One region of the Cellvibrio sp. PSBB023 genome, then DNA from elsewhere that is predicted to be linked to it. Evidence: predicted binding sites of a transcription regulator. Region 1 holds the regulator's gene; the other holds the start of a gene.

What was found. Region 1 encodes sigma-54, which starts transcription at its own class of promoters, with help from an activator protein. Its sites were predicted from a motif close to TGGCACANNNNTTGCNNT; they were not measured.
Region 2: the regulator sigma-54 is predicted to act here: its motif matches at 10,133-10,150, upstream of puuE (allantoinase PuuE).

The regions. Positions count from the first base shown of each region.
Region 1 covers NZ_CP019799.1:2,112,504-2,128,330, forward strand. The annotation lists gene B0D95_RS09360 (phospholipid-binding protein MlaC) at 1-108, opposite strand, end outside; gene B0D95_RS09365 (KpsF/GutQ family sugar-phosphate isomerase) at 429-1,400, shown strand; gene B0D95_RS09370 (HAD family hydrolase) at 1,433-1,972, shown strand; gene lptC (LPS export ABC transporter periplasmic protein LptC) at 1,977-2,588, shown strand; gene lptA (lipopolysaccharide transport periplasmic protein LptA) at 2,575-3,135, shown strand; gene lptB (LPS export ABC transporter ATP-binding protein) at 3,141-3,866, shown strand; gene B0D95_RS09390 (RNA polymerase factor sigma-54) at 4,020-5,672, shown strand; gene hpf (ribosome hibernation-promoting factor, HPF/YfiA family) at 5,773-6,063, shown strand; gene ptsN (PTS IIA-like nitrogen regulatory protein PtsN) at 6,135-6,584, shown strand; gene rapZ (RNase adapter RapZ) at 6,597-7,466, shown strand; gene B0D95_RS09410 (HPr family phosphocarrier protein) at 7,470-7,742, shown strand; gene yjgA (ribosome biogenesis factor YjgA) at 7,892-8,410, shown strand; gene motB (flagellar motor protein MotB) at 8,484-9,479, opposite strand; gene motA (flagellar motor stator protein MotA) at 9,492-10,349, opposite strand; gene B0D95_RS09430 (DUF1244 domain-containing protein) at 10,590-10,904, shown strand; gene B0D95_RS09435 (SMP-30/gluconolactonase/LRE family protein) at 10,982-11,818, opposite strand; gene B0D95_RS09440 (LacI family DNA-binding transcriptional regulator) at 12,060-13,112, shown strand; gene B0D95_RS20645 (hypothetical protein) at 13,219-15,827, opposite strand, start outside.
Region 2 covers NZ_CP019799.1:4,001,825-4,017,651, reverse strand. The annotation lists gene B0D95_RS17255 (purine nucleoside permease) at 1-437, opposite strand, end outside; gene B0D95_RS17250 (hypothetical protein) at 483-1,751, opposite strand; gene B0D95_RS17245 (energy transducer TonB) at 1,819-2,451, opposite strand; gene B0D95_RS17240 (biopolymer transporter ExbD) at 2,451-2,858, opposite strand; gene B0D95_RS17235 (MotA/TolQ/ExbB proton channel family protein) at 2,887-3,402, opposite strand; gene B0D95_RS17230 (MotA/TolQ/ExbB proton channel family protein) at 3,420-4,829, opposite strand; gene B0D95_RS17225 (DUF3450 domain-containing protein) at 4,842-5,597, opposite strand; gene B0D95_RS17220 (TonB-dependent siderophore receptor) at 5,649-8,087, opposite strand; gene B0D95_RS17215 (adenosine deaminase) at 8,367-9,866, opposite strand; gene puuE (allantoinase PuuE) at 10,216-11,160, shown strand; gene B0D95_RS17205 (ribonuclease) at 11,162-11,938, shown strand; gene B0D95_RS17200 (cupin domain-containing protein) at 11,965-12,633, shown strand; gene B0D95_RS17195 (methyl-accepting chemotaxis protein) at 12,814-14,706, shown strand; gene B0D95_RS17185 (S9 family peptidase) at 15,066-15,827, opposite strand, start outside.

The DNA of each region.
Region 1 (15,827 bases):
GATCACTTGTGGTGCCTGGGTTGCATCGGCAGCCTGTGCTGACTGCAAGCCAAACAATAAAAATAAGCCCAAAACAGCACCAGAAACGTTGGTGAACAGATATTTCATTGTAAAACCTTCCATTAAGTGAGTTGTATTCATTCAGTCAAAATGACCTCAGGCCTGGATTCAGCGCACCGACACTCGGACAGCATTTATTCCTGATGGTGCCATTCTTTTCGTTTTTAAGGGTATTTTGGATGTGATGGCTGATTAAACCAAAGGGGAAATTAATTGAACCTGAAGGCCCGGCAAGCAAGTTCATGGCGCGCACTATACCATTTTGCCATTACAGGGGATAAGCAATAGCATGGAAAAAACAGCACCTTAAGCCTCACCTTGGAGGGCATCACCGCTATAATGCCTTCCCGCACTTCAGGAACCGCCCTATGTCTGCATTCGATTATGTTAGCTCTGCCCTACGGACTATTCGCCTTGAAGCGGAAGCCGTTAGCGCATTGAGCGAACGCATTAATGGCAGCTTCACCAAGGCCTGCGAACTGATCATGGCCTGCAATGGCAGAGTAATAGTGACGGGCATGGGCAAGTCCGGTCACATTGGCAAAAAAATCGCAGCAACACTCGCCAGCACTGGCACTCCTGCGTTCTTTGTTCACCCAGGCGAAGCGAGCCATGGTGATTTGGGAATGATTACCCGGCAGGATGTTGTGCTCGCCATCTCTTATTCGGGCAGCTCCAATGAGGTTGTTACCCTGCTGCCGCTGTTAAAACGCGCCGGGGTAAAGATCATCAGCATGAGTGCCAATGCCCAATCGACGCTGGGCGAAGTTGCTGAGGTTAACTTGGATATCAGCGTTGTACACGAAGCCTGCCCGCTCGACTTGGCCCCCACCTCCAGCACTACCGCCACCTTGGTAATGGGCGATGCGCTTGCTATTGCCTTGCTGGAAGCACGTGGCTTTACGGCTGAGGATTTTGCTTTTTCACACCCGGGCGGCGCACTCGGGCGCAAATTATTACTGCGCCTCACGGATGTCATGCACTCTGGCAGCGACATCCCTCAAGTATCACCCGACACGCCATTGCTTGAAGCATTGATGGTGATGTCAGAGAAAGGCTTTGGCATGACAACAGTCATGAATAACAGCGGTGAACTGCTCGGTATCTTTACCGATGGCGACTTACGTCGCAGTATTGATCGCGGTGTAGATGTGCGCAGCGCCAAAACAGGCGAGCTAATGAATACCAACCCCCGCATGCTGCGCGAAAACACCCTGGCAGCCGAGGCACTGGCAGTCATGGAAGAGGCAAAAATTAACGTACTACTGATCAGCAACGAACAAAAACAGCTCGTTGGTGTCGTAAAAATCAATGACTTGTTGCGCGCCGGCATTATTTAATGCCGTCACTGCAAGCTGACCTGGAACAAAGCATGAATCCCGAATTACGCGAGCGCGCGGCGCAAATCAAACTTTTTTTATTGGATGTGGATGGTGTACTGACCGATGGTCGCCTCTATTTCAGCAATAGCGGCGAAGAGTTTAAATCCTTCAGCACACTGGATGGACAAGGCATCAAAGCACTCCAAAAGACTGGAGTGAAAGTCGGCATTATTACCGGCAGAACCAGCAACCTGGTTGCCAGACGCGCCAAGGATTTGGGTATCGAAATTCTGGTGCAGGGCCGCGAAGACAAGTGGGATGCACTGCAAGAAATACTGCAACAGCACAGCTATGCGCTGCATGAAATTGCCTTTATGGGTGATGACTGGCCAGACCTCACCGTCATGACACGGGTTGGATTGGCATTCACGGTAGCCAATGCCCATACCAGTGTCGCCCAACGCGCGCACTGGCAAAGTGCCGAGCGTGGTGGCGAAGGCGCCGTGCGTGCTGCTTGCGACTTGATTATGCAAGCACAAAATACATTTGATGCTGCCCTGAACACCTACCTCATTGGAAACAGCCACTGACACCATGACTCTTTTGCAGCGCGCCCAATACCTACATCAACACATTCCAGGCCCCTGGCTAATCGCTTTCGTCCTGCTAGTGTGCTTCTTTGCCTTTTCGCTCCGCCAAAAGGACGATCCGCAACCTGCCACCTACGATCCACGCGGCTTTCCCCAGTACTATATGAAGTCGGTAGAAACCCGCGAATATAATTTGGGTGGTCAGTTGCGCTACCAACTCACTACACCGCAAGTTACCCACTTTCAACTGCAATTGGATGCACCATCGGCGGAAGACTATACCCACATAGAACAACCCGTGATGCTATTCCTTGATGTCGATGGCGGTGCTCCCTGGCAGGTTACTGCCAATACCGGGCGCAGCGAATCCAATGGCCACTTGATTCGTTTGCTCGACGATGTATTGATTCAGCAACAAACCCACAGCAATGGTTTGGTTCGCATCACCACTACCGAACTTAACTTGCACACCAATACACAATTCGCGCAAACCGACAAAGCTGTTAACATGCGCAGCGCAAAAGGCCAGATGGATGCAATAGGAATGGAAGCCGATCTGGCAAAAAGTTGGCTGACGTTAAAGTCACAGGTTAAGGCTGCTTATGAACCACGCTAAAATTCCGCTCAACATATTTCCCCTACTTATCAGCCTGTTATGTGCCAGCACAGCGTGGGCATTGCCCACCGACAAACATGAAACCATTCGGGGCTCTGCTGATAACCTGACCGTCGACCAGAAAAATGGTGTGGCCACCTACACCGGCTCTGTTGAGATTCGCCAAGGCTCACTCATCATTAATGCCGACTCCATTATTATTCACACCAATGCCGAAGGTGGTGTGGAAAAAATGATCGCCACAGGTAGCCCGGCAAAATTCAAGCAGCAACCCGATGCTGAACAGGGGATTGTAACGGCGGCAGCCAAGCAAATTACCTACACCCCCAACAATGAACACCTGCTATTAATAGAGGATGCATCCGTTGAGCAAAATGGCGCCGTCATGAGCGGCCCCCACATAGATTACGATTTAGTGAAAGAAGTCATGAAGGCAGAAGGCGGCAGCATTAAAGGTGAAGGGCAGCGAATTGAAATTGTTATCCCCCCAAAAACTGCCAGACCAGCAGAGCCACAAGCTTCCTCATCCACTGCCACCGATAACTGATTCCTATGCCTAGTTTGCACGCACGCCACCTCGCCAAAAGCTACAAAAAACGCAAAGTCGTTATCGATGTATCAATCACCGTAGAAAGCGGTCACATTGTTGGCTTACTGGGCCCTAACGGCGCCGGAAAAACCACCTGCTTTTATATGATTGCCGGTCTGGTACCAGCGGACAATGGCAGCGTACTGATTGATGATCGCGATATTACCCAACTCCCCATCCATGGCCGCGCCCGCGCCGGAATTGGTTATTTGCCGCAGGAAGCTTCTATTTTTCGCAAACTCACCGTCGCCGATAACATTATGGCGATCCTCGAGACCCGCAAAGACCTGAGCCGCGAAACACGCCTTGAAAAACTGGAGGCACTACTCAATGAGTTTCATATCACCCACATTCGCGATAGCTTGGGCATGGCCCTCTCTGGCGGTGAACGCCGTCGCGTAGAAATTGCGCGCGCGCTGGCAACTGACCCCAAGTTCATCCTGCTTGATGAACCCTTCGCCGGGGTAGACCCCATTTCCGTAAATGACATCAAAGAGATTGTCCGACACCTCAAAGACCGCGGCATCGGCGTATTGATTACGGATCACAATGTGCGTGAAACCCTGGATATCTGCGAAACCGCCTACATAGTCAGCGAAGGTCATATTATTGCGGAGGGCGATGCTGATACTGTCCTCAGCAATAGCAAAGTCCGCGAGGTTTACCTGGGCGAACACTTCCGGCTGTGATGAAATCCCACCAACAAACAGCTTGACATTTAAGTTTCTTTATACTCTAGGCATAAAGCTTGCTTACAGATGTTGCTTGCGGCGCAAACCCTGACTAAACTCCACCTAACAGATGTTTTCCATCCCGCGTTATAAGGGTTTGTTGCTACAACAATGAAACAATCTCTCCAGCTTAAACTCGGCCAACAGCTGACAATGACCCCCCAATTGCAACAGGCAATTCGCCTTCTGCAACTGTCCACACTGGATCTACAACAGGAGATTCAGGAAGCCCTCGAATCCAACCCGATGCTTGAAGTTGAAGAGAGCTTTGACTCATCAGCCAGCAGCACCGATTACGAAGGCAGCGAACAAGACAAGATTGACTACACCCGCCAACAGGAAATTGCCGCTGAATCCGGCACCGACAATAGCGCGGACTTTAGCGCAAGCGATAACTTCTCCTCAGCGACCAGCGACAACTTCAACGAGCCCGGCTATAGCGAAACCGAAAGCTTTGGTGACAGCGAAGGCTTTACTGATGGGGAATCCTTTGGCGATAACGATGTCTATGGTGAAGGTGAGAGTTTTAGTGCCGACAGCGGCGACTGGAGCGATTCAATCCCCAGCGACCTGCCTGTAGACACCAGTTGGGACGATGTTTACCAAACCTCATCCACCGGAAATTCCAGCAATTACGACAACGAAGACAGTGACTTTGAAAGCCGTCGCGCAGTAACCGATTCACTCTACGATCACCTGATGTGGCAACTCAACCTGACACCCATGTCTGATCGCGACCGGGTTCTGGCTATGGCGATCATCGACGCAGTTGAGCCCAGCGGCATGCTTTCCATCACCCTTGAAGAAATATTTGAAGGCATGCGCGGTGATTTTGAAGAGCTGGAGCTGGATGAAGTTGAGGCCGTTCAACACCGCTTACAGCAGTTTGATCCCTGTGGCGTTTGCAGCCAGAATCTCTCGGAATGTTTATTGGTGCAACTGCAGCAATTCGACCCGAAAACACCTTTTTTGGATTCAGCAAAGCTGATCGCCAAACAGTATTTGCCCTTGCTGGGAAGCCGCGACTACCGTCAATTAATGCGGCGTACCAAATTGAAAGAGGCGGAATTAAGTCAGGCAATCGCTCTTATTCAAAGCCTGAACCCGCGCCCGGGCGATATTATCGCCAGTGGTGATACCGAATATGTAGTACCGGATGTATTTGTAGAAAAACGCGATGGCCGCTGGATTGTTGAACTGAACCCGGAGATAGCACCACGCCTGCGGATCAATTCCAACTACGCTTCCATGGTGAAGCGTGCCGATTCAAGTAGCGATAACACGTTTCTCAAAGATAACCTGCAAGAAGCCCGCTGGTTCCTGAAAAGTTTGCAGAGCCGCAATGAAACCCTACTCAAAGTAGCAAGCTGTATTGTGGAAAAACAACGTGGCTTTCTTGATTACGGCCCCGAGGCGATGAAACCACTGGTGCTGCACGATATTGCAGAAATTGTAGAGATGCACGAATCCACTATCTCGCGCGTGACTACCCAGAAATACATGCATACCCCACAGGGAATCTTCGAGCTGAAGTATTTTTTCTCCAGCCACGTGAGTACTGACAGTGGTGGCGAATGTTCCTCAACGGCAATTCGCGCCATCATCAAAAAATTGGTGAGCGCCGAGAACCCCAAAAAACCGTTGAGTGACAGCAAGATTACCGACCTGCTCGCCGAGCAGGGAATACAAGTAGCTCGTCGGACCATTGCGAAATATCGCGAATCGCTGAATATTCCGCCCTCCAACGAGCGTAAAACAATTTAATTCCTAGCCCTATAAATACGAAATTCGGAAGAAAAATCATGGATGAGCTGTTGGGTTGTGGTAACCACAACCATTTTGTTTCTATCGAGAGGAAGTATCTATGCAAATAAATATCAGTGGTCATCATCTGGAAGTTACCGATTCGCTAAGAGACTATGTCAGTAGCAAAATCGAGCGCTTAAGCCACCACCACGATCGCATTACCAGTACGCATGTCATCCTCTCTGTCGATAAATTAATTCAAAAAGCAGAAGCCACTATTCATGTCAGCGGTAAAGATTTATTTGCCGATGCTACCCATGAGGACTTGTATGCTGCGATTGATTCTCTGGCCGATAAATTGGATCGCCAACTGATTAAACACAAAGAGAAGATGCGCAGCCATCGTTAACCCACGCTATGCAGCGGCCCCAGTGGCCCGCTGCATTCAACATTGTGAGATTCCTGGTAATCACCCTAGCCATGCAAATTCAAACTCTTATCAGCCCTGGCCGCACGCTGTGTGGTATCGAAGGCGGCAGTAAAAAACGCGCCCTGGAACTATTGGCAAACGCCATTGCACAGGATGTCCCCGGTATTGATGCGGACGACTTGTTTCGCCGCCTGATTGGCCGCGAGCGCCTTGGCTCAACCGGTATTGGCCACGGTATTGCCATTCCCCATTGCCGGGTAGAGAACTGCAGCGGCACTATAGGCGCACTGATCACCTTGGTAGACCCGATAGACTTTGACGCCATAGATTCACAACCCGTTGATATTCTGTTTGCCATGCTGGTTCCCGAAGACGCGCATGACGAACACCTGCAAACACTTGCCGCGTTGGCGGGTGCACTCAACAATGCCGACTATCGCCAGCGCTTGCGCAATGCCGATAGCGATGCAGCGCTTTATCAAGCAGCGATAACCCCCTGACAGGTTAATAACATGCATCTGGTGATTGTGAGTGGGCTCTCGGGTTCAGGAAAAAGTACAGCGCTTCACGTCCTTGAGGATGTGGGGTTTAACTGTATTGATAACCTGCCAGTCAGCCTACTGCCTGCACTGGTGGCACAAATACAAATTCACAAGAATGATCAGCAGCGTTTTGCAATCGGCATTGATGTGCGCAATGCCTGGCAAGACCTGAGCATATTTCCGCAGATGATCAGCACGCTGAAAGAGGCTCACCTCCCCTTTCAGACCTTGTTTCTGGATTCACAACCCGCTGTACTGATCCAGCGCTTTAGCGAAACGCGCCGCAAGCACCCACTATCGGATAAGCATACTAGCCTTGAAGAATCCATCTCCGCTGAACAGCATCTGCTGGAGCCTATTCGCGACTGTGCCGATCAGGTGATTGATACCAGTCATCTGAATTTGCATGAATTGCGCGATCTGGTGAAAGAGCGGGTGGTAGGCCGTAGTGAATCCACCATGGCAATCCTGTTTGAATCCTTTGGCTTTAAACACGGTGTGCCCGTGAATGCCGACCTGGTATTTGATGCACGCTGCCTGCCCAATCCTCACTGGAAGCCCAATCTGCGCCCGCAGACGGGTCAAGATCAGGAAGTGATTGAGTTTCTGGAAGAGCAAGTTACAGTCAAGGAAATGTATGATGACATTGAACATTATCTGACGCGTTGGTTGCCGCGCTATCAAGCGAACAACCGCAGCTATATTACGATTGCTATAGGCTGTACGGGCGGGCAACACCGCTCGGTGTATCTGGCAGAACGCCTGCAGCGTCATTTCAATCAGAGTTTTAGCGATGTGCAGGTGCGCCATCGCGATATCAACAAACACAAAAAACACTAAACCATGCCAATCGAAACGCTCGACATCATTAACAAGCGTGGGCTTCACGCGCGCGCCGCCGCCAAGTTTGCCACCCTGGCTAACCAATTTCAGGCCAGCGTTCAGGCTCGTGTCGGTGAAGGCCTTTGGGCTGATGCCAAAAGTGTCATGTCATTAATGCTGCTTGCCGCCAGTTGTGGCAGCCGTTTGGAAGTCAGCACTGAAGGTGCTGATGCCGATGCCGCGATGAATGCCATCAAGACACTGATTGCCGATCGCTTTGATGAAGGCGAATAAATACTCTATTGTTAAGCCAAAGCGGTTGTAGCTACCGCCGTTGTGCACTAAGCTGCGCGACCTTTTACCCTATTTCCCTTTCTGTCGGTAATACGCTCCCTGGATACGTAAAACTGATGGCGACTCCTTGAGCAAAAACAGATATTCCTATGGTTTACAACTACGACGACATCAATCCCGATGACTACATCCTCAGCAAATCGCAAGTAAAACGCGATATGCACGCCCTGCAGGCACTGGGTGAGAGTCTCATCGATATGAATGAAAAGCAGCTCGCCAGCATCCCACTGAGCGAAGAAATGCTCGATGCGATCTACATCGCCCGCAAACTACCACCGAAAGAAGCTCGCCGCCGTCAGGTTCAATATATTGGCCGCTTGATGCGCGAAGGCAATCATGAGGAGATCAAAGCGGCAGTAGAGAAAATGCAAAACCGCAGCGATCAATACGTGCATCGTCAACACCAGATTGAGCGCTACCGCGACCTGTTAATTGAAGGTGATAAGCAGATATTCCAAACCCTGGTGACCTCCTGTCCGGGTATTGATGTACAGCATTTGCGCCAACTGATTCGCGCGGCCCAAAAAGAGCGCGAAGAAAACAAGCCGCCCGCCAATGCGCGCAAACTCTTTGGTTTTATTCGCGATCAGCTCGCCACGCAAGATTAAGCATATCTCTATGCACAATGAAAAAGCCCGGACATGATCCGGGCTTTTTCATTGTGGGCGACAGACAATCTCACTAGGGCGCATTTGCCGCATCAATGGCATCATTCACTTCCGCCGGGGACAAAATCTTGGGACCCGCAGGTGGCTGAGTGAAGGTATCACTGCTATTGATCAGCTTACTACTGTCGATACCAACTCCACTTCCCAAGGCATCTGCTACTGCTTTTTTGAGCACAATAATCGCAATGCGGCGATTAATCGGTTCATTGGGGCGATCAACCAAGAAGGGCGCTGCCGAACCCATGCCCTGCACAGTTGCCACCTTGGCCTCAGGGTATGTACCCTCCAATAAAGCACGCCGCGCAGCGTTGGCACGATCCGCAGAAAGCTCCCAGTTGGTATAGGTCGCCCCGGCCCCATAGGGGGTTGAGTCTGTATGCCCGGTAATACTGATTTTGTTCTGCACCTTATTCAGGATGGGTGCCAGCGCATGCAACACATCCACTGAGTAGGACTTAAGGTTTGCACTACCCACATCAAACATCGGGCGCTGATCCTTATCCACAATCTGGATACGCAGACCCAGTGCAGTGAAATCAATAAGAATTTGATCCTTGATTTGCTGGAACACAGAATCGAGGGCATTAATTTCTGTTTCCAACTGTTTCTTCAATTCTTCCAACTGCTGATTTTCGATGCGCTCCATCTCTTTCTTGAGTTGGTCCTCACTCATCTCTTGTTGATAGCCTGCATCTTCCTTATTGCTAGCAGTGGAGTCCTCACTGTCATCAGCGTCTGAACGCTGAATGGGGCGCTCCTGGCTAATCAAACCGAGATCTGCACCACCCTCGCCCACAACATAGGGGCTACCCGGGTCTTTGAAATAACCGGAAATAGCCTTTTTCTCTTCTGGCGAAGTGCTTCCCAGCAGCCACATCAACAAAAAGAATGCCATCATCGCCGTCATAAAGTCGGCCAATGCAACCTTCCAGGAGCCGCCATGATGACCATGGCCATGGCCCTTTTTCTTTTTGATAATAATGGGTTGCTGTGCTGAGTTCTTTTCCATAAACGCTCGACCTTACTTCTTGTTAGCGCGATATTGCTCTTCCAGCTCTTTAAAGCTGGGACGCACACTATGGAAAAGAACCTTGCGGCCAAACTCGACCGCGACTTGCGGTGGCACACCGTTCATGGAGGCTACCAATACTGCCTTAACGCATTCATAGGCACGACTTTCATCGCGCACTTTGCCTTGCAAATAGCTGGAAAAGGGGGCGATAAAGCCATAGGCAAACAAAATACCCAGCAGCGTTCCCACCAGTGCAGCCGCTACCGCTGCACCAATTTCTGCAGGCGGCCCACCAATTTTACCCATGGTGATAATAACCCCGAGAACCGCCGCCACAATACCAAAGCCGGGCAAGCCGTCTGCAGCATTCTGGATAGCACCGGGAACCACCGACGCCTCTTGATGATGACCATCAAGTTCCTGCTCCATGAGTGACTCCAACTCGTGCGGCGCCATATTACCCGCGACCATGATGCGCAAATAATCACAAATAAATTCAACGATATGGTGATCTTTGAGGATAGAGGGATAGTTGGCAAAAATGGGGCTGGAATCCGGCTCTTCGATATCGCCCTCAATCGCCATCAGGCCTTCGCGACGGGTTTTATTGAGGATGTCATAAAGCAGTGTCAGCAGTTCCAGATAAAACACCTTGTTGAACTTGGAGGGCGTCATTAACGACCCGCCTGACTTGATAACCCCGATGGTGACGGATAGCGGGTTACCAATGATCATCGCCCCAAACGATGCCCCACAAATAATCATCACCTCAATCGGTGACATGAGTGCCAAGGGGTTACCGCCATGTATTGCAAACCCGCCGATAACACAGCCGAGTACGACAATAATGCCCAGAATGATATTCACGCAAAAACTCCCATTGCAAAAGGCCGGCTTGCTACCAGGCGATAAGAAACTATTAACATAACCAAATCATTACAACGACAAGCTTAACAGTACCGTTTGAGTATAGGCAGCTTGAATTGAGGATCAAGACGGGAAAAAAATTTAATCGCTACAAAACCCAATACTATTTGAACGATCAGGGTGAAATGCCGGAATTAATCGTAGAATAGCGGCCATGCCTAGCCTACGGAGTCATTTACTATGAAAATTCAAGACCTACCTATTGCCACTCAAGAACAACTGGAAGCAGCGGCGTTTCGCCGCCTTGTCGCACACTTGGATAGCCGTAAAGATGTACAAAATATCGACCTGATGAATCTGGCAGGCTTTTGTCGCAATTGTTTAAGCAAATGGTATGTCGCTGCCGGCGCCGAGCGCGATATTACGCTGGACTATGAGGATGCGCGGGAGAGAATTTACGGCATGCCCTACAGCGACTGGAAAAACCAGTTCCAGGGTGAAGCCAGTGCAGCACAACTGTCGCAGTTTGCGCAAAAAACCAGCAGCACTGAATAATCTGATTTGTATAACCCGAATAGACCAGCCCTGTTATGGGCTGGCCTGAATAGACAACATCCGAATAGAGGATGCCCCTACTTTAATTGATAAGCAGTCACTGTATCTTTAAAGAAATTAGGTACAAACAAGTGTTTATTCGTTGGATCGTAACCAATATCCGCGGTATTGATCTTCTCTTCGCGCGAGTCGATCAAAAGCTCCAGACGACCATCGCCGTGAACGTAATAAACCAATCCCACCCAACAGCTGACAATAAATTCGCCGCGCTCAATCATCTCAATACCATCAATACCAGACTCAAATCCCTTGGCGATTACCAGACGATTTTTCTTGGCATCCACCAGCAGTAGCTCTTGACCGGCACCTACCACTAAATTGGAACCTAATGCTTTCAAGCCATTGGCACTGGTCACATTATCCAGATATAGCTCTACTTTGCCGTTTTGATAGCGGTGAACTTTATTGGTGCGGGTATCCGACACATACACAATACCCGATGAGTTCACGGTGACATCATTCAAAAATACGGAATCGGCAACCGGAATTTTTTCGATTACCTTTTCTTCCTCAATATCGATAATAACCAGCTCGGTAATATCTGCCACATAGAGGTGGTTTTTATAAAGCGCCATGCCTTTGGGAGCATTGAGCCCAGTGATCCACTCCTTATCGATTACTTCCCCTTCGGTAGTTAATTTGGCAATACCGCCTTTGCTATCAACAACATCACCTTGCCCATCAATCAGGGATACAAACAGATATGGAGATTTTTTATCCGCCACATAGAGTACCGACTCAGGCGTAGGTAAATCAGCAGTTTGCCACAGTGGTTCCAATTGTTTCGCAGCCTGTGCCGGAACACCCAGTAGTAGGCACAACGGCAATGAGAAGAGCATAAATAGCTTTTTCATGGATAAACCTCATTATGATTATGGGTAACACATAGGGGAGCATATGGAGATTCAATCCGGGCCGTCCGGACATCCACCCTCCCCTACTACCCCATGGTGCCCCGCAGATTCGAAGATCGCAAAATGTTTTACATATCCTTGCGCGTCAAGTGAGGGTGAAGTGGTGTGAGTGAAATGATTGCGCTTGGCGGGCCTAAGCTCTACCCTAGCGCTTTGCTGACTAACTGAACCTCTACCGCTTATGAAAACCAGTGTCGATAAACACGCACCTAAATCCAAAGCCACGATTAAAGACGTTGCCAAACTGGCGGGTGTCTCTTTCAAAACCGTATCGCGAGTGATTAATAAAGAAGGTACTGTGGGGCAAGAGCTGCAGGAAAAAGTCATGCAGGCCGTCAAAGCGTTGAACTATCAACCAAACTTATCGGCACGCTTACTGCGCGGTGCGGCGTCATCCATCGGCTTCATTTACGACAACCCCAACAGCAACTATGTGATCGATATGCAAAAAGGCATATTGGGTGAATGTCGCCGCCAGGGTTATGAACTGGTTATTCACCCTTGCGATTCTAAAGCGGAAGACATTATTGACGAAGTATTGAACATGGTAGATCGCAGTCAGGTAGGCGGCCTGGTGCTCACGCCACCCATGTCAGAAATGCCTGAGGTACTATCAGCGCTCAGTAAACGTAAAATTCCGTTTGTGCGTATTCTCTCCGGCTCACAACCACCGGATAAAAAAGGCCCCTGTATTTTTATCGATGACCGCACTGCCGCGCACAAAATTACCCAGTATTTAATCGACTTAGGGCACAAGTCCATCGCCTTTTTAGGCGGTGAAGAGGCACACAAATCCAGCATTGAACGTTTGGAAGGCTATAAAGCAGCACTCAAAGCAAACAAAATTCCACTCGACAAAAAGTTGATTATTCCAGGCGAATACTCCTTCGAATCCGGAGTAAAACGCACACGCCAATTACTGGCATCCAATTTAAAACCGACAGCCGTATTTGCGTGTAACGACGAAATCGCGGCGGGCACTTTATTTGCCGCACGTATTCAAGGGGTGGAAGTTCCACAACAACTGTCTATTGTCGGCTTTGAAGACAGCCCCTTCTCTCGTCAAGCATGGCCCAACCTGACAACAGCGCAACAACCGAATACTACGATTGCTGAGCGCGCCACCGGATTGTTAATTGATACTATTCGCGCGCATCGCGATGTAGAAAGCGAAGGTTTTTACCCACAATTAATTGTGCGCGACTCAACCTGCCCAGCGCCGTCAAAGCGTTAAGCAAACAATAAAAAATCGCCCAACAAAAAAAGCCCGCACAATTAAATTGTGCGGGCTTTTTAGTGAGTGGCAAATGAGTAAATACAATTACTCATTACACATTCGTTTACTCAATTTTGCGGATGGTGTTGTTTTCGGTATCTGTCACAAACAATGAAAAACCGTCTGTGGTGATGCCAGTTGGATTATTGAACTGCGCTGCTGTGCCTACGCCGTCGGCACTGCCTATTGACCCACGCCCCGCCAAGCTAGTCACCACGCCCGTGGCGATTTCGATTTTGCGGATTGTATTACTGCCTGTATCAGCAACATAAAGGTGAGTACCATCGGTGGTGATACCTTGAGGGTTGGCGAAACTCGCCGCTGCGCCTGTGCCATCAACACTGCCGAATGAACCACTACCCGCCAGCGTAGTGACCACACCCGTCGCTATTTCGACTTTGCGGATTTTATAATTATTAGTATCGGTAACATAAAGGTGAGTACCGTCGGTGGTGATACCTTGAGGAGAATAGAAGCTCGCCGCAGAGCCTGTGCCATCAACACTGCCGTTTGCACCACTCCCCGCCAGTGTAGTGACCACGCCGGTCGCTATTACGATCTTGCGGATTTTACGATTGTATTTATCTGCAACATAAAGGTGAGTACCATCGGTGGTGATGCCGCTCGGCTCGTAGAAACTCGCCGCTGCGCCTGTGCCATCGGCACTGCCTCGTGAACCACCCGCCAACGTAGTCACCACGCCGGTCGCTATTTCAATTTTGCGGATTTTATGATTACCCTTATCAGCAACAAACAAGTAAGTTCCATCGGTGGCAATGCCGGACGGATTGTAAAAACTCGCCACCACACCTGTGCCATCTTCACCACCTTGTGAACCACTTCCAGCAAGCGTAGCGACTACACCTGTCGCTATCTCGGCTTTGCGGATTTTATGACTACCTTTGTCAGCAATATAAAAGTAAGTGCCATCGGTAGCAATGCCGGACGGTTCATGGAAATTCGCAGCTGCACCTGTACCATCAGAGCTATCCAGTTGACGGCCGGCTAGAGTGGTAACAACGCCTGTTGCTATTTCGATTTTACGAATTTCATGATTCGAACTATCTGCAACATAAAGATGAGCACCATCGATGGTGATGCCAGCCGGCCGAGAGAAGCTAGCTGCTGCGCCTGTACCATCAATACTGCCGCTTGAACCACTACCAGCCAGCGTAGTAACCGTACCCGTAGCCATATCGATTTTGCTGATTTTGTGATTGGAAGGTCCGGTAACATAAAGGTGGGAACCATCGGTAGTAATACCTCTTGGTTTGTTAATACCTGCAACTGTAGTGACGGCACGAGTCACTAAATCAATTTTGCGAATTTTATCATTATTGGTATCTGCAACATAAAGGTGAGTACCATCAATGACGATGTCGTTCGGAGTCCAGAAGCCTGCGCGAGTGCCTATGCCATCGACAGCTTTACCCCAACCTCCACTGCCAGCGAGCGTTGTGACGATATTCGTCGCCATATCGATTTTGCGAATTGTATGACGGTAAGAATCGGCAACATAAAGATAAATACCATCAGTGGCTATGCCTGTGGGAAAGAAAAACACACCCGCAGCGAGCGTAGTGGCTATACCTGTCGCTATCTCGATTTTGCGGATTTTATAACTGCCATAATCTGTGACATATAGGTAATTGCCATTGATAGTAATACCTTTCGGCTCATCGAAACCCGCCGCAATGCCTGTGCCATCAGCGTCACCACGTAAACCACTGCCAGCAAGAGTAGTGACTAACCCCGTCGCTATCTCGATTTTGCGAATTTTATGATTGTCAGCATCAGCAACATATAGGTAAGTACCATCGCTTACAGAACCAGTTGGGAATCTAAACTTAGCCGCAGCACCTATGCCATCAGCACCCGGTGGTGTTCCTGCAAAAGTTGTCACCACCCCCGTCATATTGAGTGGGGTTAGCTGAATAGCAGTTGTGGTTACTAAGAATGGGCGGGTAATACCACCGATCGTAATATCAGCCTGCATCTCAGTTTCAATAGTCGCTGCACTCGTTAATTTAACTGCGACAGTTTGACCATTACTTACCGTACCATCCGCACTCGTAAAAGCGCCGCCGTCAATAGAATATTCACCATTCTCAACACTAATGGGCACAGCGGTATTGATGCCTAAAATGGTGACCACCGCAGAAATAACGGCTTGATTCAGCGGGGCACCAGTGACGGAGGGGAAGCTAAACGAATCGGGAGTGGTATCGGGCAATTCGGTAGTAACACTAAAAGTCTGCGCTACTCCACCAACGGTCAAGGTAGCTTGTGTCGTAGTGCTCGGAGTTACAGATGTGGTGAGACTAACCACTACCGTTTGGCCATTAGTGACGGTTCCGGTGGCACTGGTTGCGGTACCGCCAGCAATGGAGTACTCACCACCCGTGATGCTGATAGGTGCTGCCGTATTAATACCGGAAATAGTCACTGCTGTTGAACTGATAGTGGCGTTCAGGGCCGCGCCGGTAACAGCGGTAAAACTAAACGCATTGGGGATAATATCGGGCAACTCGGTAGTAACACTGAAAGTCTGCGTCACTCCACCAACGATCAAGGTTGCTTGAGTCGTCGCACCTAATGTAGTTGCTGTGGTGAGGCTAACTACTACGGTTTGACCATTGGTTACTATTCCGGCAGCGCTCGTAAAAACACCAC
Region 2 (15,827 bases), 1.9 Mb from region 1:
GAACCGATAGAGGCATCTTCCGGGTCAATTCCGGCAATACCGGCCACCAACCAATAGGCTTGGCTGAAATCAAAACGCGGATCCATACCCAGCGCCATGGTTGCCGCGGTGGAGCGCGCAGTGCCAATACCGGTCACTATGCCCATCACACCGGTTTCCATATTCATGTAAATATCGTGAAAGGAATTGGGAAATTCAAATTTGGTATCCAGTTTTTGGCGCTCTTTCCACAACTGGAATTCACCGGCTTTATCGCCGCTGTCTTCACCAATTTCAAACATAGTGACCACGACAAACTTCACCGGAATCGGCGCCGGTGCTTGCACACTCGCACTGACACTAGTTGCCGCCGTGTCAGTGGCGGGTTTGTTGCACGCGGTAAGTGTAACAACTGAAAAACATATGGCGGATAACAATAACCCTGCTCGCATTTTCATCGCTAATTTATCTCTATTCATAAAAAATCCTCATTGATGCAGCAGTTAACTCTCGCTCTCTTGGTTGCGCGTAATCCAATTGTGTTGGCGACGCAAATCCTCCGCGTACTTCAACCAGGAACCCGCTTGTTTTTCGGTATAGGCATAGGCGCGCGCTTTTTTGAAGGCATCTAACCCTTGATCAAATTGGGTTTGCTCGGTCATGACAATACCGAGAATTAACCAGGCTTTGCCCGGTTCTTTTAAACTGCCAGAAAGCGCTTTGCGCAGCGCCTGCTCTGCCGGTTTCCACTTGGCTTGCTCCATATAAATATTGGCAATACGCACATGGGCTTCGCCGTTGTTTGTGACCTTGGCGAGCTCTTCAAACGCGTCAATTGCCTGCTTGCTTTCGCGTGCGGCAATCCAGGCATTGGCTAACAGATCCAGATAAGTTTCATTGCGTGGCACATCATTTTTTTGCAGCGCAGCTTCCAGTAAACGGGCGCCCACTTCCGGTACGCCCTGGGTTACCGACAACTGCACCATAGAGCGGATAGACGCTTCTTTTTGCAATACCCCCAGCTTCCACGCCAATTGCAAACTGGCAAGGCCTTTTAACTCTTTGCCCTGCATCACGTACACGCTGGCCAACTGCTCCCAGTACTCGGATTTTTGCGGCCAGGTTTTAATCGCCGTTTGCAGCGCATCGGCGGCTTGCACGTAATCTTTCAATTCAAAACTACAGGCAATATACAATTGGTACCAACTTTCGCGCGGCTCTTTGCCGCTGCTCACACCGGCAGCAATCGCTTGTTTCACATAGGGAATGGCCTGCTGGTATTTGCCGGTTTGGGCAAAAATATTGGCCATGAAAATCGCTTGTTCCGGTGTAGGCGACGCAATGGTTTTAAACCACTCTTCGGCAAACACCAGCGCTTCATCGTATTTTTCCAGTGAGGCGTACAACTGCGCGACCATATAGCCCACGTTGTATTTCACATTTTCCGGCAACATATCCAACGCTAGGCTGCGTTTTAAATAATCAATAGCCTGCGCATAATTGTTGCGCCCCATTTCGGTGTAGCCCAGCATTTGCAACACCAGAGCCTCATCGATGGAACCGGCCTCAACCTCACCGTGCAAACTTTTTAATGCATTAAAAGCCTCGGTAGTTTTGTTGGCCGAGATTTGCTCCTGAATGCTGGTGAGCTGCTTGAAGGTTGTCGCACTCACCGATTTGGAGGCAGACCAGCTATTGGCAGATAACACCAGCCCCGCAATAAATGCGCTGATTTTAGTGGCGCGCCACAATTGCCTTGCTAAAGGATTCATTGCGGGTTTCGTTAATGAATTGCTTATTGCCATTTCAACACCTGTGTATTCATCATCGCGGTAAAAGCTATTGACTCAATTTGAAATCAATGGTCTGACGCGCACGTTGCGCTTCGGGTTTACCGTTCACAATTTTCGGGCGGAATTTCCAGCGCTGCATGGCTTGAATTGCGGCCTGGTCAAATAACCGTGGCGGATTGGATTCAATGACTTGCACATCAGCCACCGTACCATCGGGGCGAATCGTTACCGCCATGGTCACCTTACCTTCCAGTTTTGCTTGCTTGGCGCGCTGCGGATAAGCCGGAGGAACACGCACTACCGGAATCACATCGGTATCAAAACCGGACATGCCATCACCAGCAGATAAAGTGCCGAGAAAAGGCCCAGAACCTCCGCTGACTTGCGTACCGATTTTGGGCATATCCATATTTAAATTGGTGTTGGTTGCCATCATCTGATTGCTCAGGTCGGGCACATCCGGTGGCGTTTCCGGCGGCGGCGGTGGCTCCGGCAAACGACGATCCTTGGTATTCACATCGTCGTTGCTGGTATCCACCCGCACAAAATTTAAATAGGTGTGGCTTTTATCCGGTTCCTGAAACATGCCATCCGTCGCAATCAATGCCTGCATGGCGACAAACACCAGCAGCCCAAGCACTACGGCTGCCACCAGGCTGAAGCTGTATTTCGCAAGCATTAGTCATTCTCCGACGCAACCGAAACCGATGTCGCACCGGCGAGGCGCGCCTGATCCATAACATCAATCAAGGTGTGAGTATTGGAATCCTGATCGGCCACAATAATGACGGACGCACCGGGGTTTTCAGCGAGGGATTTTTCCACGTTGGCGCGAATCGCACGCTTATCAATTTGACGCTTATCCATAAAAATTTGATTCGCGGCCGTAATGCCAATTTGAATTGCATTGGATTCAGTAACCACCGAGGTTTCCGCCTGCGGCCGTGTGACATCCACACCCGATTCTTTTACAAACGTAGAGGTAACGATAAAGAAAATCAGCATGATGAACACCACATCGAGCATGGGTGTTAAATCGATTTGCGCTTCGTCTTCTTCATTCATTAAAAAACGATTGTCACTCATAAAATTCTCACTTGTCTAAAGGCGACCGTTAATGAAACAGAGGCATTGCCGCCGCGTTCTCGCGCAGTTCGCGCTGGTAGCGACGATTTAATTCCGTCATAAAGGGAATGCCCACCAGGGACAACACCATACCGGCCATGGTGGGAATGGTGGCCGCACTCACCCCGTTTGCCATTGCGCGCGGGTTGCCTGACCCCAGGTAAGCCATCACTTCAAAAACCTGAATCATGCCGGTCACGGTACCGAGTAACCCCATCATGGGCAGCAGTGCAATCAGTGCAGGAATTAATTTCAGATTACGCAACATTAAACAATCCAACTCCGACAACAACTGTTTGCGCTGCTGCTCGGCAAACCATGAAGATTTATCGCTGCGCGCCTGCCATGCAGCGCGATTGCGCGCGCGGAAGGCCGGGTATTCGCGCAGATAAAACCAGTAGCGCTCAATGATCAGGAAAAACAACCAGAAACTGATGAACATAATGGCCCAGAGCACATTGCCGCCGGTGTTGAGAAAATCACCGAGAGATGTAAATAATTCCATGACGGCGTATCTCCGCGTTAGGCTTTGGACTGGGCAATATCAACCGCTTTTTCAGCGATCATGCCCGACGCTTGCTCACCAATGACTTTGCTGAGTTGTTGCGCGCGGCTGCTGAGCATATTGCTCGACAACAACAGCGGAATTGCGACCACCAAACCTTGCACTGTGGTTACCAGCGCTTGCGAAATTCCGCCCGCCATGAGTTTTGGATCACCTGCACCAAAGAGGGTGATGGCCTGGAAGGTGCCGATCATACCGGTCACTGTACCGAGCAATCCCATGAGCGGTGCAATGGCGGCGAGCACTTTGATGGTGGACAAACCTTTGCGCAGTTCGGCGAGGTCTTTAAAAATAACTTCGTCGAGTTTTTTACTGAGCACATCCAAATCTTTCAGGTGTTTGTTTTCGTAGTAGGCGAGCATCATGCGGCCCAATGGATTGTCGTTAGCAGGGTGCTCCATGTCTTTCAATTGTTTCTTCATCAGCGACGATATACGGCCCAATTTAATCATGCGCTCAAGCACCACCAACAAACCGATAATGCCCAGTGCAATAATCGCATAACCCACCTGTTGGCCTTGGTCTACACGCTCCATAAAACTCGGTGACTGCACTAACAATCCAAGCAGCGCGCCGCGCGAAGGATCCAATGCAAAACCGACAGAGGTATCGCCTGAACTTTTGCTGAGATCAGCCGCCGTAGAGCGAATGGAACCGCTAGGCTGACGCGCCAATTCAACCAGTTGTTGGCTGTCTGACACATAATTTAAATATTTATCGCCCGAGACAATATTGAATGTACCGATACGAGTCACTGGCGCCTTGTAGCTTTCACCGCTGGGTTTTACTACTGTGGTTTCAAAGCGACTGACCGTGCCTGACAGCGACACTTCTTGCAGCATCAAACTCCACAGCTGTTGCATTTGGGTGATGGTGGGAACTTCTTTGGTTTCCGCCAGGGATTGCAACAAAGCAATGCGTTCCGGGTGCTCTACCGAGATAACCGAATCAAACAGCATTTGTTGGGTGTCGCCCGCCATTTGACGAAATACACCAAACAGCTCGCCCAAATTCCCGGTGCGTTTATCCAATTGGGTGGATAATTCAGCCAATTCATTTTCATTGGCATCAAATACGGATTGCATTTCGGCGCGCAATTTTTCTTGCGCCGCCAATTTGTTTTGCACATCCGCCAACATGGCTTGCTGCTCACCGGCCGCTGCACGGAAACGTTGTTCACGCTCTGTGTTATGGGTCGCTTCCGCTGTGACTTCTTTGTTAATTTGTTGGTACAGGCTTTTTAAGGCATCGCCAGTTTGGGCTTGCGCACTCACCGCTGCGGTAAGCGCAACGGCACTGGCAGTCAGCACCAGGCCAGCTGCTGCGTTACTCAAAATATGACGAGCGAATTTCAACGTAGGTTTCATAAACAGGATTCCTTACTGGGCAGGCACATTGACAGGGAGAGTCAACAACTCAGGCGGTGTTTGTTTGCGCGCAATACGCAAACCATCGCGAACAGCAGTGCGATAACCCGCATCCAGTGTTTCCCACCCACCGCGTTTGGTATTCCAGTAACCACTTTCGTTGCCATCCAGTGTTTGGTAATACAAGCCCACACGACCGACACGCAAAAAATCTACCGTGCGCGCTTCATTGCTCACCACTAATTCACCGCGATAAGCTTCAATGGTACGGCCATATTCCACTTCCACCAAATAGGCTTCCATGATGCGGCGATATTTTTCACCCGCCGTTACATCGGCGCGGTCAATTAAGGTTTGCAGATTAGCGACGCGCTCTTTGCGCTCGTCTTTCAAAAAGGGGACATCCGCATCAACTAATTCGGTGAGCGTTTTTGTCATTTTCAACATTAAGGGCAGCGCGCCGGTTTCAATAATGTCGATTTCAGACGTCTGGCGCTTGATGCTGGTAATTTCATTTTTTTGCGAGGCGATCAGTTTTTCCATTTGCTGGTTGTAAATGGTTAAACTTTCCAACCGCTGGGAGGCGGTGCGATAAGTTTGCAACGCATCTACCGTTTGATCGGCGAGCTTATCAATGCGCTGTTGGCTGGCAGCCGCATTTTTATCAATCGTTTCCTGCTTTTGCAGGCTATCTTCTACGGCGAAAGCCGGGTGCGCGAGCAGGGTAACCGCGATCAATGCAGCTCCCAAGGGTTTACGCAAAACCATAATCAACCTCAATCAAATTGCGGGGCTCACAGGAGCCCCGTGTAACATGGATTAAAACTTGAAGGATGCAGAAGCCACAAAATTGCGTGGCAATTCAGGTAATACAATGGTGCTACCAAACAGGTCAGGGAAGTTCGCGCGGAAGTAGCGCTCGTCAGTCAGGTTTTTACCCTGCAAACTGAATTTCCACGCATCCACTTCGTAGCTGATGCCCGCATTCAACAAGGTGTATGACGGCAATTTCACGCCTCTTGAGAAACCGGAGTAAGTAGCATCAGCATGAACGGTACTCGCTGTTACACGAACGCCATTTCCAAAATCATAAGCACCCGTCAGGCTATACATATTCTCCGGAATACCGGATTTAAGCGCAGCCTTATCGTCACCCACCAACGTGAGGCCTTGCATCACATAGCCGTAGAACAACGATGGATCTGTCACGCCCGTTAAATCGCCAGCGCCGACAAAACCAAATTGGGTTCCATTTTCCAGAGCTGTAAGGTTGGTAATTTCCAAATGCGTCATGGCGGCAGTTAAGGTGAAGTTACTGGTCACCAGGAAGCGGGCTTCCAATTCATAACCTTCTGATTGGGTAGTGCTATTACTGACCTGATCCTGTGCACTGTAGTTACTGCGAGTTTGTTCAAAATACGCTGTGGCTACATACAAACGGTCATCAAAGAAACTACCCTTAACGCCCACTTCTTCCAATTCCGAATCCGCCAAGGCGTTACCGGCAGCGGTGCCATCTGCATTCATAATCAAGCCGGGTGCAATTTCTGAGCCCTGCCCCATCACGATGGTGGTTTGCGTTGATTTGGTCACATAAGGAGTGAAACCAAAATCAGTGGTGTAAGACAAGCTTGCAGTCCATGAACCACCTTCATCTTTATCTTCGGCAGTAAAGTCAGCAGGATTCCCCTCGATTTTTTCACCTACCGATTTTGATGTCATATCAAGCAGGTCATAGCGAGCGCCAAGCAACACACCCAACTTTTCAGCAATGGTGTAGTCCGCTAAAAATGCCAGACCATAGTCAGTAAAATCACCTACCAGATAATTGGAATAATCGGAATCAGTTACCGTTGCCAGTAACTTTCTATCTATTGCGGTAGAAGGCTTGCTCAAATCACGACGGTCAAAATATTCGTAATTAAAATCGTCACCTTGTTTAAAATCGGTGTAACGAATGCTTGGCGATATCTGATAGTTGGCTTTAATTGCTGAGCCATGCTCAGTGTTGAATGCAAAAATCAATTGATCTTCAAACGCATAAGTATCTACAAATTGCGAAAATCCATACGCGTTTTCATTGATGTTTTCCAGTGACTCATAAAACATTTTGTTGGTGATGGTGAAGCTGTCGTTCACTGCGTGAATCGCATCGAAATACAGGGTTTGTACGGTGGTCACCAATTGGTCTTCCGGAGCCACCAATGTTTGGCTGCCCTTCAGTTTGGTGGTGCCTGGATTTTGCAATGCCCAGGCTGGGTCCATGCTGCTGTTAGTAGCGCCAGAGGCAGGAACAAAGAAGTTACTCTTGTCAAAGGTATCCTTCCATGCGCTGTATTCTGCAATCGAGTTGTAACCATCGCCATCAGTATCCACTGAAGTGGGCGAACCGGTAATGTAAGTGCCGTTATCAATTAAATCCTGGGTTAAGCGGTTCCAACCGGCCACTTGGTTGCCATCATATTCGTGATACATACCGCCAAACTCCAGGCGGGTTTTATCACTCAAATCCATATTGAAGGAGGCTTGCAAAATATTCTGGTCGGTACCGGAGTTTTCGTAATAACTACCAGAGTTTTCGGTTTCCGCGTAAATATAGTAACCCAAACTTTTTTCGCCGATAGAAGCAGGGCCACCTACTTCTGCACTCAATACGTTTTTGTCCCAACTGCCGCGAGTCATGGAAATTTCACCGGCAGGTTTTTCCAAGTACTGACCGGTTTCCGCACGTGCAGACTTGGGCTCGAAGTTGAGGTAACCACCAATTTTGGAAGGACCATAAATGGGTGATGCCGGGCCGCGCACAATATCGATACGGTCGGTCGCACCAATGGGCGTTGGGTAGTTACCGGGGTTATTCACACGGCGCACACCACGGAAATACACTTCACCGGGGGTACCGCGCACATCCAGAGAACCGGCAACACCAAAGAAGGACTGGGTAAACGCGCCGGGAGAAATCAACACCAAATCATCAATATCGTTGATGCTAAAATTTTCCATCATATCGGCACTGACGGTAGTCACGCCGCGCGGGGTTTCCAAAATAGTTTTACCAAAACCAAATACAGATTTCACCGGCTCGGTGGACATAACACCCATAGTGTCTTCTACCTGACCTTCAGCGGTGTAGGTTTCCAACTCTACTACGTCATCTTTTTTGGCTTCTTGTGCAAGAACAGCGGGAGCAGCCATAACGCAACCAAGGCTGATCAATAACGCGAGTTCTTTCGGTTTGAATCGTTTGTGCATGATCATGAGGGAACACTCCAAAGGTCTAATAATGATTACCTGAAACAACAAACCAGATTTAGCAAGCGCTGTGCCATTTCCTGTCCGATTGGTTACATTTTTGATAAAAATGATTTATATCCTTAATAATCAATTAGTTACAAACAACAAAAACCGGTTCACTTGCTCATTAATCAAAAAAATGGAATACAGACAAAGAACCGCAGGAAAAATAACGATCACTGATGAAGCAAAAACAGACGCCATGCACCAGGATAAAAAGCCAACTTGGTGCACAGCAGGGTATTAACGCAAATCACACACCGCGTAGCGTTTACAGGTGAAGCCGTAAGACACAGGCGCACTGGCTTTTAAACCCGCTACACCTTTACTGCGAAATTGCTTTTCAAACTGGGCCGCACGTTGGTTGTAGGTATCGAGCAATTGCTGCTTGATATCGTCTTCCACAAAACTGTATTGCAGCGAGTTGCGGCTGAGCAGCAACAACTCTTCCCAGGACAAATTAAATTCCTTCACCGCAACAAAAAATTCATCGGTGATATTGGAATCCCACATGCCGCGATCATCAGTAGAAAGAGCCACAGGGATGCCCAGGCGCAAATATTCAGGGAAAGGATGCTGTGAATAATCGCTCACGTATTCGAGCAATAAATTGGAAATCAAATTGATTTCTATCAGGTAGGGGCCGTGACGCATTTGTCGCAGCAGATCATTGTCGGTAATTAAATTAATGCCGTGACCGATACGATCGGCACCGAGCATAATGGTGTCGCGAATGTGATAGTTGGGCTCATCCACTTCACCGGCATGCACCGACAAGCGCACATTGTTGTACTTCTGGCGCAGCTCGCGCAGGGTTTTGGTAAAGCGCAGCGGGTAGCCTTTGTCGTTGTCTTCACGACCTACCATATTCACCGCCACATACAAATCGCGATGGCGCGACACTATGTCGTAAGAAGCTTTTAATTGCTCTTCTGCATTGGGCGCGAAGCGCAGGATGGAATCCTGGAAGCGCACCGTCACACCAGTGGCTTTTGCATCGGCTTGCGCTAAACGCTTGCGAAAAATTGCTACTGCCTCATCTTCGCTAATGGCACTGCCATCGGGTTTAAAATAGCCGCCCGCCTCTACCATCACTTCCAAATAGATCAAGCCTTCATCGCCAAAGGCTTTCATATTTTTGTACAGCACTTCGGCAATTAAATAAGGGCTGTGTAATAACTGATCCAAACGCTGCCAATGGGTTTGAAAAAATTCATCGCGTCCTTCATGGTCATGATCGAGCATGACACTTTGTACCCAACCGGCTTTTTCCTTCTCGGTCAACTCTTCCAAGCGTTTGTATTCGGCTTTTTCACAGTCCGGCAATTGATTGTAGGTAGACTCCGTTAAATTGTTGAACAACATTAAATAGGGACGACGGGCAAATTCATTGTTGCCAAAATCGCGGCAATTATTGATGCGCACTTTGGTATAAAAACGGTAGCCGTGCTCCTTTTGTGCCAGTGCCAGGTCGTACCACCAATCCGCCAATACCGCACCGCTGATGTGGTTGTGCAAATCGCCCCCTTTGGGCATGGCATACAAAAAGCGATACAACTCCTTATCGGTCGCGGTGGCTTTGAATTGTTCAAACCAATGGTCTTTGGTAATTACCCGATCACTGGCGGGACTACCACTGAGCGCACTGGCACTCATGGCGGTCAGCCCGCCCAGTGCAATAACGGCGGCTAAAGCAAGGTCGCGCCCTGCACCACAAAGGCTGGTCATACTTGGCAATTGCATAAGCGAATTCTCTAACTGTCTGGGAGGTTGATTGATATAAAGAAAGGAACCATCCCCCAGCCCAATGCAATTGTGATACCAGCCAGTAGCATTCGGCGCCAGAGCAAGAGCGCACCGTCACTCCCCCTGAAAATAACCTGTCCAATCGGACAGGTTATGCTTTTATCTGGTGCATGTTTTTGCTTTTTGCCCAGTAATATTGCGGCTTTCGCCCAAATAACCCGCCAAACCCCAAGGCTGGTCGATAACACAGAATTTGTAGACTCTGGCACAGAGTTTGATACACAGAGAGTCTGTAGCGATTGTGAAATATCGCCGGAGTCAAGCCATCAGCGATTGGAATTCTGTTATGCCCGAGAGAGATAAACCCGCCCATTACCCACGCGATTTAATCGGTTATGGCAGCAACCCGCCCCATGCCAACTGGCCTGGCGGTGCGCGGATTGCCGTGCAATTTGTGATTAATTACGAAGAGGGAGCCGAGAATTGTGTGTTGCACGGCGATGCCGCGTCAGAGACATTTTTATCGGAAATTATTGGCGCACGCGCCTTTGAAGCGCGCCACATGAGTATGGAATCGCTCTACGAATACGGTAGCCGCGCTGGCTTTTGGCGCCTGCACCGCCTGTTCAATAAATACCAATTACCCGTCACCGTTTACGGCGTGGCCATGGCGCTGGAGCGCAACCCGGATGCGGTCGAGGCAATGCTGGAATCCAACTGGGAAATTGCCAGTCACGGCTACCGCTGGATCGATCATCAATTTATGCCGGAAGAAATAGAGCGCGAACACATTCGCACCGCGATTGAAATTCATACCCGCGTGACTGGCTCACGCCCACTCGGTTGGTATACGGGCCGCGATAGCCCAAACACTCGCAAATTGGTTATAGAACAAGGTGGTTTTTTATATGACTCGGATTCCTACGCCGATGACCTTCCCTATTGGACGCAGGATCATGCCGAACTCAACAATGGCAAACCCCATTTAATTATTCCCTACACCCTGGACAGCAACGACATGCGCTTTGCCGCCGCTCAAGGGTTCAATTGTGGCGATCAGTTTTTTACCTATCTCAAAGACAGTTTTGATGCGCTCTATGCCGAGGGAGACATTGCGCCCAAGATGTTAAATATTGGTTTGCACTGCCGCATCATTGGCCGCCCTGGTCGCATTCAATCGCTGGAAAAATTTATTCGCTATATCCTGCAGCATCAAGATGTGTGGATTTGTCGACGCGATGCCATTGCCCGGCATTGGCACCAGCACCACTATCCCACAGGAGCCAAATAATATGGCGCAGCGAAATCCGCTCACCCACAAAAATAGCAACCACTATTTTTCTCGCCTGTTGTTATTGATTAGCGTGTTATTAACCTTTATCGCCCTGCTCAGCATTAGCCAAACCTTACAAGCGCAGAGTTGTAAATTACCCGATAGCGCCGCCACTGATTATGACTTTGCCATGGCAAAGGATAATTTTGGCCCCAACCCCAATGCCACCACCGACTATTACAAAATGGCCGTGAATTGGTCTGAGGATTACTGCACTCGCCTCAGCATTACACTCGCCTCGGAAACAGACCCGACCACACTGGAAAAATTGCACAAGGACAATGCCTTCCAATGTTTTTCCGACCAACAATTTGGCTGGGTATTGCACGGTTTATGGGCTTCCTCTTGCGATGGCAAAGGGCTTGGACGCTGCACTGATCTAAAAGATATTCGCAAACACCCGCGCTTTTGCGGCGGCGATTTACCCCAACTTCCCTATAGCGAGATAGAACCTTATTTATGCATGTCTCCCAGCGCCGCACTGCTACAAGCAGAATGGGAAAAACACGGCGCCTGTGACTTCACCTCCGCTACGGATTATTTTGAAAAATCCCGCCAATTGTTTACCGCCCTGCGCTACCCGCCAGCCACCATGAGCCATCAAAAACTGGATCGTTGGATGAAAAAGAACAACCCACAGCTCGTTAACAAACGCCTGCTGTATCGCGGCAGTGAAATGTATATCTGCTACAACACCGCCTTTGAATTAATAGACTGCCCGCGCATCGCCAACTAATTATTTCTCATCAAGGACTCAACCTAATGTTTTCGTGTTATTCACATACCAACTCACCGCACCCACTCACCCGCCTATTGCGCAGCGCATCTATTGTGCTGGGTAGCGCGCTGTTATTATCAGCGTGCAGTACTCAATTGCTACAAGAAGATACGAAAAACCAACCCGCCAAACCCAGCGCAGAAATGGTTGCCAAAGCATTAAACTTGTCCGGCCATCTTGAGGGCGGATTTTATCGCCGCACCTACCAAGCCGACGACTATGAAACACTCTCTACTGAAAAAGGTGAACGCTTTATTCTCACGTCCATTTTTTACATGCTCACCCGTGAATCCCCTATTGGCCATTTTCACCTTAACAAATCTGACATAGTGCACTACTACCATATAGGCGACCCCATTCGTTACACACTGATTTATCCCGATGGAAAATTGGAACAAGTGATTATGGGTAGCGACGTTAGCAAAGGCGAACTATTGCAACTCACGGTAAAGGGCGGGATTTGGAAATCATCAGAATTATTACCCGGCGACTATGGTTACGGCTTAATCAGCGAAGCCGTCGCCCCCGGTTTTGATTATGCGGATATGATTTTAGGAACCAATGCCTTATTGAAAGAGAAATTCCCACAACATTGGCATATCATGGAACCATTAATTCAAGAGCAAGCGATTAAACACCCCACAACGCGATAGAGAGCCTATAAAAAACCAGCTTAACGGCTGGTTTTTTATGTTAAGCCATTGATATAGCTTCAGTTACAAATTATTACACCATGCCACGGAATAGCACTTGGCATTTGCTGAATTGATCTATACTTTCCGCACCCCTTATTGACCTCAATGCAGCCCCGCACCACGCACAAGGAAATCACCATGCACTCTACGCTTAAAACACGCCTGCTTTTTAGCAGCCTTGTTGCGGTATTAATTACCGTGATCACATTAGTTGGCCTGACGGCTTATTCTATTCGCAACCACTCCCTGACAGAAACGCAAGGAGAAATAGATCAATTAGCCACCACGTTTGCCGGCGGTATAGGGCAGTGGATACAAGACAGAAAAACAACTATTTCCAGCCTCAAATTAATCATTGAAGCAGATCCCGAAACCAACATCCGTGCGCATTTATTGCAGGCTCAACACTCGGTGCAATTTGGCTCCACTTTTTTTGGCAGCGAAGCTGGTGTGATGATGTATCAGGACACCGCACTGGATAACGCCACTATGGATCCGCGCACCCGCCCCTGGTATCTGGATGCAAAAGCCTCAGGCACGCTTGCGATTACGGCGCCTTACATTAGTTCATCGCTGAAAAAACAAGTGGTGACTATTGCTGAGCCGGTGATGGTTGATGGTCAACTTTACGGTGTGGTTGCTGCCAATTTAACGATTGAACAATTAACCGATGCAGTATTACAACTAAAAGTACCCGGTAATGGCTACGGCATTATGGTGCATAAAAACGGATTAATTATCAGCCACCCGGATAAAGCATTGAATGAAAAACAAACCACCGTCATCACACCTGATTTCACACCAAACTGGCTGTCACAAACATCCGGCAGTAGTGCACTGAGTGAGCACACACTTGAGGGCGCGGTAAAACTCGTATACACCACCACTGTTCCAAACACAGATTGGGTATTGATTTTTGTGATGGATAAACAGGCCATCATGGCGCAATCCACCGAGCTTGCCTGGATTATGTCCGCTACTGGTGGTGCACTGATTGTATTGTTTGGCATTCTGCTTATCGCTATTTTCAAAATACAGTTCCGCGATTTGGAGCGAGTGGCAGAGGCGCTCAATAATATTGCAGAGGGCGAAGGCGACCTGACAGTCAGCATTAAAACAGCCAATCAACACGATGAAATTGGCATGCTTGCTTCCGGCTTCAACCGGTTTGTGGCGCGGTTGCACGGCATGATTTCCCGGATGCATGATATAGCTGGTCAATTGGAAAGCCAGGCAAAAAATAGCAGTCACGCCGCCATACAAACCAGCCAACGCATTGAGGTACAACAAGATGAAGTGACCATGGTCGCAACCGCGGTCACCGAAATGGCCACCGCCACAGAAGAAATTGCCAGCAATGCAGATCACACGGCGCAAACCGCAAAAGATGCAGTAAGCCTGTCAGATCACGGCCAACAACAGGTAACGAAAAGCCAGTCCTCTATTCGCGCCTTGGCTCACGAAGTGGAAACCGCCAGCGCCATTATTAGTGAACTCAATGCCCACTCGCAAAAAATCAACAGTATTTTATCAACCATTAGCGGCATTGCAGAGCAGACGAATTTATTGGCCTTAAATGCGGCAATTGAAGCAGCGCGCGCCGGTGAACAAGGAAGAGGGTTTGCAGTGGTGGCCGATGAAGTGCGTGTACTGTCACAGCGCACCCACTCTTCAACCCAAGAAATTCAAGCGATGATTGAAACCCTGCAACAAACTGCTGCCAAGGCGGTGAAGTCTATGACGCAGAGCCATCAAATGGCTGATACCAGTGTGAGCGACGCCCATTCGGCCAGTGAGAGTTTAGTCAAAATCAGCCGGGCCATTCACGATATTTCTGATATGGCGATTCAAATCGCCACCGCTGCCGAAGAGCAAACCTCAGTCACCAGCGAAATTAATCGTAACACCGAATCCATTCGCACCGTATCAGAAAACCTTTCATCGGAAGCTCAGACGGCAAAGGCCCAAGCACAGGAACTCGCTCGCCTTGCCGCGTCACTGCAACAGGAAGTTGGGCGCTTTAAACTGTAAAAACAGTACAGCTTCCGTAAAATAAAAAACCAGCTTGATTGCTGGTTTTTTTATCGCTTAACAAGAAATTATTTCTCTCTGTTTCTTATTTCTATTGCAATATTAGCCAGTTGTTTTGCGATCTCATTATTACTCTTTACAATTTCTTGTTGCGACACTGAAATTCGTTTTATCGATATAACCATAACAATAAACAAACAAATGATTAACGCATACACTGCCAACATACCTAGCATTACCGCTGACCCTAATACAGAAAACATAACTTCCCTCACAACAAGTTGAAAAACTTTCTCATTAAACGAGAAAATACATCAAAAATCAACTTGCCGATTAATCCATTGATTCACAATAAACACTTATAAATTTCGCATAAGCCAGTAAGTGGTTATTGACAGTACCGACTCCGCCGTAGACTGATCTTCCGCCAAGCCATTGGCGGTAGCTGACCCCAACACATTGAACATATGATCGGCACCTTTGATCAGGTGCAGTTCGGCGTTGGTAGTACCGACGTGATTAATGAGTTTGATGGAGGAATCATAGGGCACCAGCGTGTCGGCGGTACCGGCAATGGCCAGTAAGTTTCCGTGATAATTTTTAAAATTGTCCAAACTGCTATTGGCTTTAATTTCTTCAAACCATTGCAAACCAAAATTTAATGGCGCGCTACGCCAGGGAAATTTTACAACGGCAAAACCATTGGCTTTTGCCTCTGCGTAGTATTCGTCAAAAAAGAATTGGAAAACGCCTGTGCCATTGCCACCCACACTGGACCAAGCGACCAGTGATTTAATCCGTGAATCTTTTGCAGCGACTAGCTGTGCAATCAGGCCGCCCTGACTGAACCCCACCAAGCCAATACGCTGTGTATCTATAGTTGGTTGGGTAACTACATAATCCAGCGTGCTGATAACATCGCGCTGGGCGCTGGTGAGATTGTAAAAGCGATAATCCACGGGGCTATCGCCCGTACCGGCAAAATCAATACGCACTGAAGCAATGCCCACCTCGGCTAAATAAACAGCCAGACGTTGATACAAACCACCCACTTCATTTTTCTGCGATGCCGTGCCATGCAGCATCACTACAACAGGAAATGGTTTATTACTTTTCTGTTT